DNA from 2 places in the Geodermatophilus sp. SYSU D00779 genome. Region 2 is predicted to be linked to the other one. Evidence: riboswitches for the same ligand, from Rfam matches in the RefSeq annotation. Region 2 holds a riboswitch; the other holds the start of a gene.
The links. Region 2 has a riboswitch for cyclic di-AMP ahead of ACI79G_RS20025 (hypothetical protein). Riboswitches for the same ligand answer to the same signal wherever they lie in the genome.
Positions count from the first base shown of each region.

Region 1 (4,146 bases), on a different contig from region 2:
GGGGGGGGGGGGGGGGGGGGGGGGGGGGCGGGGGGGGGGGCCGGGGGGCCCCGGGGGGGGGCCCCCCCCCCCCCGCGCCGGGGGGGGGGCCCCGCCCGCGGGCCGGGCCGGGACTCAGCCGGCGTAGTTCACGTGCACGTGGTCCATGTGGTTCGCCGTCGCGCTGCCGCGGTCGGCCATGGCCTTCCACACGCCGTCCGGCGAGGTCAGGATCCGCTGCTGCCAGATGACGTACTCGACGCCGAGCTCGTCCCAGTGGGCGATGTGGTACTCGGCGATGGCGTCGCCGAGGGCGGCGTCGGACGTGACCATGTAGTCCAGCGCGAGGCCGGACGGGTGGCCGTTCGGGTCGGTCGCGCTGGCCCGGGTGCCGCCGATGGTGATCGAGTCGGCGCCGGGCACCTCGCTGACCACCCGGTTCGCCGCGGCCTGCACCTGCGAGGCCACGTCGCCGGCGCTGTTCGTGATGCGCGCGGTGGCCGCGGGAGCCGCAGCGGCCACCGGGGCCGGAGCGGCCGCCGCGGCGAGCGGGACGACCACCGACGCGGGCGCCGCGTTCCCCGCCCAGCCGGCGGCGGGAGCCGGAGCGGCGGCCGCCGGGTCGGCGGTGTGCAGGACCTGCCCCGGGAGGATCACGTTCGGGTCGGCGCCGATGACGTCGACGTTGCGCTGGTACAGGTCGCGCCACGACTGGCCGTGGGCGGCGGCGATCGTCCCGATCGTGTCACCGCGCTCGACGGTGTAGCCGTCCTCGGAGGCGTGGCGACCGTGGGTGTCGGCGTCCTCCGGGCTCGTCGCCGGAGCGGCGCTCGGCGCGGCTCCCGGCGTCTCGGCGGCGGCCGCCGTGGTGCCGTCGGTCAGGCGACCCCCGCAGGTCGGCCAGGCGCCGATGCCCTGGCCGGCGAGGACCTTCTCCGCGATCTCGACCTGCTGGGCGGGGGTCGCCAGGTCAGCGCGGGGTGCGAGCGCCGTGCCGCCGTATGCGGCCCAGGTCGACTGGCTGAACTGGAGCCCGCCGTAGTAGCCGTTCCCGGTGTTGATGCTCCAGTCGCCGCCGGACTCGCACTCGGCCACGCCGGTCCAGTCGTGGGTGGTGGCGGCGAGGGCCTGGGCCGGGGAGCCCAGGACGCTGAACCCGACGACGGTGGCGCCGGCGGCGACGGGCGCCTTGGCGAGGGCCTTCTTGGTGCGGACGTAGCGGGGTGCGCGGTGCTTGGCCATGGTGATCTCCGATCACCGCCGGCGAGGTGAGCTGTCGGGTTCGGGCGATCGGTGCCCGGCCGCGGTCCGCGGCTTCACCCCGAGGCGGTCCTCCGCTCGAGTCGTGCGGCTCGAGTCGTGGCGCGCCGTGGTCGTGGGTCCCCCACCCCTGCCCTGGGATCTGGAGGGCGACCGGTGGGCAGGGTTTGGCGGACCGGCGCCGCGCTCTCTCGTTTGCTGAGCGCACACGAAAAGCTACGTGCAGTCATGTGCATTGTCGTCGTGACGCCGGTCACAAACCGGCTCCGGAACCGGCGCGCCGCAGGTCGGCGCGGCGTGTCGCGCCGGTGTAGCCGTGGTCACCCCTGACCGCTCGCCGCACGGCCTCCCGCCCCGCGGCGAGCGGTCAGGAGGAGGGACGGTGGGCGTCGAGCCAGGCGACGACGTCGGCCAGGACCTCGTCCCTCTCGGGCTCGTTGTGCGGCTCGTGGAACAGCCCCTCGTAGGTCCGGAGCGTGAGATCGGGGGAGCCGGCGTGCGCCCGGACGACCTCGCTGGCGGCCGGCGGCACCAGCCGGTCGGCGGTGCCGTGCAGCACCAGCAGCGGCACGGTCAGCGAGGGCAGCCGCCGGGGCATGGCCAGCGCGGCGGTCATCAGCTCGGCGCCGGTGCGGGCGACCATCCGGCCGTTGTGGTTGAGCGGGTCGGCCCGGTAGTCGCGGACCACCTCGGGATCCCGGCTGACCGCCTCCGCGTCGAGCCGCAGGACGCCGAGGTCGGGCAGGACGCGGGACAGCAGCGGCGCCACGGTCCGCTGGACGGCGTTCGCGGCACTGGTGTCCAGCGCGGCCGCGGAGATGACGGCGCCGGCGACCCGGGCGTCCGGCGTCCCGGTCAGGTACTGCAGCGCGATCAGCCCGCCCAGGCTGTGCCCGTAGACGAACAGCGGGACGCCGGGGTGCTGCTCGCCGGCGGACCGCACCAGCTCGGCCACGCCCTCGACGGCGGCGGCCATGCTGCCGATGTTGCCGCGGCGGCCCGGGGACCGGCCGTGGCCGGGGTGGTCGACGGCGTGGGTGGCGTACCCCGCGGCGGCCAGCCGCTCGGCGACGTGCCGGTACCGGCCGCCGTGCTCGTGCGCGCCGTGCACCAGGACGACCGCGCCGACCGGGTCCTCGACCGTCCAGGCCTGCCGGTACAGCCCCGAGGCCAGCGTGCCCTCGGTGTGGATCGGGGGCGGGGACCCGCCGGGACGGGCAGCAGCCATCGGGAGCCTCCTGTGCGCACGGACTGCGGGCATCCTGCAGGAGCCCTGGACCGGTGCGGCCGGGCGGCCGGTCCTAGGTTGGACACCATGCCGACCACGTCGCCGGGGACCGCGCCCGGGGAGACCGTCAGCGACCTCGGCCTGCCCGCGCGGGCGGTCACCGCACTGGCCCGGGCCGGGATCACCACGACCGCGCAGCTCGCCGGCCTCACCCGGGCCGACCTCCGGGCGGTCAACGGGCTGGGCCCGGGCAGCATCGCGGCGATCCGCCGCGTCGTCCCGGAGCCGCCCGGCCGCACGCCCGGGGGCCAGCGCGAGGAACGGCTCCCTCCCCCGGACACCCACCCGGACGACGAGGAGTCGCCCGCCGCGCCGGCGATCCCGTCGTTCGAGTCGCTGCGCAGCACGCGCCGCCGGACGACGGTGGACCTCATCGTGCCCGCGACGCCGCCCCCGCCCGAGCCTCCGCCGACCGCGCCCCGGCCGCCGGACTACGCCGACCTGTGGCGCCTCGGCGTCCGGGTCGGGCAGGCCGTCGCGACCCTGCCGGTGCGGCTGGCGCTGTGCGCCGTCCGGGAGCCGGTCCGCCGGCTGCGCCGGCTCGCCAGGGGATGAGTCCGCCGCCCGGCGGGGTACCCCGGGGGTCATGGACACCGAGAGCACCCCGCCGCGCGACGACGGCCCGCAGGAGACCGCTCCCCCGCTGCCCGACGACCCCCGCGTCCCGAGGCTCGAGGACGCGGAGTCGACACGGAGCACCGAGCTCGGCGGCGCCGCCCCCGCCGTCGGACCGGAGTCGACGGAGCAGCCGGAGACCGACTGAGGCCGTCACCCCGCGGTGCGGCCCCGGTTCCGCGCTCTGACAAGCTCGCCGCCTGAGCACCCCCACCGTCCAGGAGGACCCGTGCGCGCCGCCCAGATCACCACCCTCGACGGCCCCTCGGCCATCTCGGTCGTCGACGTCCCCGAGCCCGACGCGGACGCGGGTGTGCTGATCGACGTGCACGTCGCCGGGGTGACCTTCCCCGAGGTGCTGCTCAGCCGCGGCCAGTACCAGGTCAAGCCGGAGCTGCCGTTCGTCCCCGGCAGCGAGGTCGCCGGCACGGTGCGCGGCGCGCCGGAGGGGAGCGGCTTCCGGCCCGGTCAGCGGGTGGCGGCCTTCCCCGGTTTCGGCGGGTTCGCCGAGGTGGCCGCGGTCGACCCCGGCCTGGTCTTCCCCCTGCCCGACCGCGTGGGCTTCGAGCAGGGCGCGGCGCTGCCCATGAACTACCTGACCATGCACTTCGCGCTGCGCCGCCGCGGGCAGCTGCGCGAGGGCGAGACGGTGCTGGTGCACGGCGCCGCCGGCGGCCTGGGGACGGCGGGCATCCAGCTGGCCAAGGCCTACGGCGCGCGCGTACTCGCGGTGGTGTCGAGCGAGGGCAAGGGCGAGACCGCGCGGGCCGCCGGCGCCGACGAGGTCGTGCTCGCCGACGGGTTCCGCGACCGGGTCAAGGAGCTCACCGGCGGCCGCGGCGTGGACCTCGTGGCCGACCCGGTGGGCGGGGACCGCTTCACCGACTCGCTGCGCAGCCTGGCGCGGGAGGGCCGGCTGCTGGTCCTCGGTTTCACCGGCGGGGAGATCCCCACGGTCAAGGTGAACCGGCTGCTGCTGAACAACGTCTCGGTCGTCGGCGTCG
Region 1 covers NZ_JBJGZQ010000001.1:232,014-236,159, reverse strand. The annotation lists gene ACI79G_RS01080 (LysM peptidoglycan-binding domain-containing protein) at 115-1,221, opposite strand; cyclic di-AMP (ydaO/yuaA leader) riboswitch at 1,223-1,342, opposite strand; gene ACI79G_RS01075 (alpha/beta hydrolase) at 1,607-2,467, opposite strand; gene ACI79G_RS01070 (DNA-directed RNA polymerase subunit alpha C-terminal domain-containing protein) at 2,555-3,082, shown strand; gene ACI79G_RS01065 (hypothetical protein) at 3,114-3,290, shown strand; gene ACI79G_RS01060 (NADPH:quinone oxidoreductase family protein) at 3,372-4,146, shown strand, end outside.
Region 1: linked by a shared signal. The riboswitch ahead of ACI79G_RS01080 (LysM peptidoglycan-binding domain-containing protein) and the one ahead of ACI79G_RS20025 (hypothetical protein) in region 2 are both predicted to bind cyclic di-AMP.

Region 2 (4,146 bases):
ACGTCGGCGCTGACCGCCCGTGCCCTGGAGTCGCTGCCCGCGCCGCTGGCCGGGCTGCCCGGGACCCGCCGGCTGCGGGCGGCCTGCCGGGTGGTCGCCGACGCGCACCCCACGCACGTCCGTCCCGACTGGGGCATCGACACGGTGGACGTCGACGGGCGGTCCGCCGAGGTGGTCGTGGAGCCGGTGCTGTCGACGCCGTTCGCCGACGTCCTGCACTTCTCCAAGCCCGACATCGCCGGCCAGCCGCAGGTGCTGGTCGTGGGGCCGATCTCCGGGCACTTCGCGACGCTGCTGCGCCCCACGGTGCGCACCCTGCTGGCCGACCACGACGTGTTCGTCGTCGACTGGCACAACGCCCGCGACGTCCCGGTGGGCGCCGGCCGGTTCGGGCTGGACGAGTACGTGGACCACGTCCTGCAGGCCGTGCGGCACCTGGGCCGGGACACCCACGTCCTGGCCGTGTGCCAGCCCGCGCCGCTCGTGCTCGCCGCCGTCGCCCTGCTGGCCGCCGACGACGACCCCGCCCAGCCGCGCAGCCTCACGCTGATCGCCGGCCCGATCGACACCCGGGTCAACCCCAACCGGGTCAACGCCGGCGCCGGCCGCGTCCCGCTGTCCCGGTACGAGCGGCTGCTGACCACGACCGTCCCGGCCCGGTACCCGGGCGCCGGACGGCGGGTCTACCCCGGGGTCGCCCAGCTCACGGCCTTCATGTCGATGAACCCGCGGCGGCACCTCGGCGCCCACCTGGGGATGTACCGCGCCATGGTGGCCGGCGACGAGGCGACCGCGGCCGCCACCCGCGCCTTCTACGACGAGTACGGCGCGGTGATGGACGTGCCCGCGGAGTTCTACCTGGAGACGCTGGATCGGGTCTTCATGGCGCACGACCTGCCCCGCGGCGTCCTGACGTGGCGCGGCCGGCGCGTGGACCCCTCGCTCATCGAGGAGACCGCGCTGCTCACCGTCGAGGGCGCCCAGGACGACATGTGCTCGCCCGGGCAGACCGAGGCCGCGCACGCGCTGTGCACCGGGCTCCCGCCCGAGCGGCGGCGGCACCACCTGCAGCCGGGCGTGGGCCACTACGGCGTGTTCGCCGGCTCGCGCTGGGAGTCCGAGATCTACCCGGTCGTCCGCGCCTTCATCGCCGAGCACGACACCGAGCGGACGGTCGCCCCGCTCTTCTGACGTCCGGCGGGCGGCCGGCTCAGGGCCGGGTCGCGACGAGCGCCGTCCAGCAGCCGGCGAGCCGGGTGTCCTGCGCGGTCACGGTCAGCCCCGCCGCCCGGCACGCGGCGGCCAGGCCGTCCGGGGTGGGCCGGTCGCCGTCGGCGGGGTGGCGGGAGACCGCCCGCAGCGGGCGGCTGTCCACGAAACGCGCGGTCATCTCGCAGGAGTAGAGGCGCCCGCCGGGCCGCAGCACCCGCGCCGCTTCCCGGACGACGTCCCGCCAGGCGTCGGCGTGGTGCAGGACGTGGTAGCCGAAGACCGCGTCGTAGGCCCCGTCCTGCGCGGTCAGCGCCGTCGCGTCGCCGCACTGCACGTCGACCCGGCCGCTCAGGTCACGGACCGCCTCCCGGCACGCCGCGACGCTCGTCTCGTACCGCTCGACGCCGTCGGCGTGTGCGGCGCCGAAGACCTCCAGCGCCAGGCGCAGCCCGGTGCCGCGCCGCCCGGTGCCGAGCTCGAGGACCCGGCCGCCGGGCACCGGCCCGCCCAGCCGGAGCAGGACCGGCGCCTCGACGCGGCGCTGGACCAGCGCACGGACGCGCGAGTCGACCCACAGCCGGTTGGCGTCGACGAGGGTCGGCGGGACGGGACGGGAGGAGCTGGTGCCCATCGTGCCGTCCTGCCCCGCCGGCGCGGTGGGCAACCGCAGGTCAGCCCCGGTAGTTCACGTGCGGGTGGTCCATGTGGTTCGCCGTCGCGCCACCGCGGTCCGCCATCGCCTTCCAGGAGCCGTTGGGCGAGGACAGCATCCGCTGCTGCCAGATGACGTAGTCGACGCCGAGCTCGTCCCAGTGGGCGATGTGGTACGCGACGATCGCGTCCCCGAGGGCGGCGTCGGACAGCACCATGTAGTCCAGAGCCAGGCCGGACGGGTGGCCGCCCGGGTCGGCCGCGCTCGGGCGGGTGCCGCCCAGGGTGATCGAGTCGGCGCCGGGCACGTTGCTGACCACCCGGTTCGCCGCGGCCTGCACCACCGCGGCGACGGGACCGGCGGTGTTGCTGATGCGCGCGACCGTGCCGGCCGCGGCGGCCGAGGCCCGGGGCGCGGCCGCCGCGGGAGCTGCCGCACCCGCCTGCGCCGGGGCGGGACCGGCGGCGGCCTGCGCGGCCGCCGCGGCCTCGGCCTGCGCCTTCGCGGCGGCCTCCGCCTCGGCCTTCGCCTTCGCGGCGGCCTCGGCCTCGGCCCGCTGCCGGTCGAGCACCGCCTGGTCGGCGGCGGCCTGGACCTGCTGGGCGGCGGTCTCGGCGGCCTCGCGGGTGCTGCGGGTGGCGGCGAGGTCCTGCAGCGGCTGCAGCTCGGTGGCGACGTCGACGGGGCCGGAGCCGGCGGTCAGCCCGAGCTCCCGGGCGACGCTGACGGTCTCCGGCGGGGCGGCCTCGGCCTGCGCGGCCGGCTCGGGGCCGACGACGACGCCGGCCAGGACGGCGCCGGCGGTGGCCATCCCCAGGTACAGGGCGGGACGGCGGCGTGCGCGGGCGGGGCGGCGAGGGGAGGGGCGGCCAGAGGTGGTGGTGCGGGGGTCCATGGGGATGGGGTTCTCCGGGGTGCGGGCGCAGCGGCGCGCGTGGGCGCGCGGGTCTGCGGAGGCGTGCGGACGGCAGGGGGTCGCGGCCGTGCGGCGAGTGCCGAGGCGGGCGCACCGGAAGGGGGACGGCGGGGTGCCGGTCGAGCCGAGGTGCTCGGGGCTCCGGTGGGCCTGCGCGGGCGACGTCCGCTGCGGACGGCCGCGGGCGGTCAGGTGCGGGAGCGCCCCCGGGACCGGAGCCGGCGGGGTGGTGCAGCGGGGCAGGCGCACGCCATCCGGCGGCTCTCCGTTTCTTCCGACTGCCGCCTACCGAGTTAGCTGACGGGTTCGGGCGGGAAGCAGCCCTACCCGGCCCCGGACGTGCGTCCAGGAGCGGGATTCACCCCAGTACTGCGGTGGGTCCCCGGCTCGCCCCGGAAGGCGACTCGGCGGCGTCCGCTCGGGCCCCCCGTTGGGAGGCGGAACGACCGACCGGACCTGTCGACCGTAACGGCGTTATGCAACTGTGACAATCCGCGGGCCCGTTTTCGTGAGGTGATGCGCGTCGCGCACCCCGGGTTCGACGGCCGGAGGGTGTAGGGGTCACCTCCGGGCGAGGACGGCCAGCGCGGCCGCCGCGAGGGCGAGCGGGACGGTGAGCCAGAGCAGTGCGGCCTGCGGACCGCCGACGTCGGTCAGCCCCCTGCCGAGGAGGGGCGCGAGCAGACCGGCACACCCCCACGCGGTGAAGACCCGGCCGTACACCGCCGGGAAGGCGCGGACGCCGACCCGGTCCGCCGTCGCCGCCGGGACCAGCGCGGAGACCGCGCCGTACGCCAGTCCGACGACGAGCAGGCCGGTCAGGACGACGCCGGGTGCGGCCTCCACGGCCAGCCCGGCGACCGCGACGGCGGTGGCCGCGAGCGCGGTCGCCAGGGCGGGGAGGCGTCCGACGCGGTCCGACCACCACCCGGCACCCAGCCGGCCGGCCAGGTTGCCGGCGGCCAGCAGGGAGACGGCCGCTCCCACGGCTCCGGGCGCCAGGCCCCGGGCGGCGGCCAGGGGCGCGGCGGCGGCGAAGACGACCAGACCGGGCGCGGCACCTCCGGCGAAGAGGACCCACAGGGCTCCCACCGTCGTCCAGGGCACCGGCTCCTCGACGCAGTCGTGGCGCTGCTGGTCCCCCGCACCGCCGGGGGCGAGGGCGGCGGCGAGACCCACCAGACCGGCGACGAGCACGGCGAGGACGGCCAGGCAGGTCCGCCAGCCGACCACCGGCAGGACGTGCGGGGACACCAGGCCGAGCACCACCGGCCCGGCCGCGTACGCGCCGACCACCAGACCGCTGGCCGTGCCACGGCGCGCAGCGGGGACCCGGGCGGCGAGGGCGACCGCGACGCCGTAGGCC
Region 2 covers NZ_JBJGZQ010000028.1:5,790-9,935, reverse strand. The annotation lists gene phaZ (polyhydroxyalkanoate depolymerase) at 1-1,191, shown strand, start outside; gene ACI79G_RS20030 (class I SAM-dependent methyltransferase) at 1,211-1,843, opposite strand; gene ACI79G_RS20025 (hypothetical protein) at 1,884-2,759, opposite strand; cyclic di-AMP (ydaO/yuaA leader) riboswitch at 3,048-3,200, opposite strand; gene ACI79G_RS20020 (MFS transporter) at 3,342-4,146, opposite strand, start outside.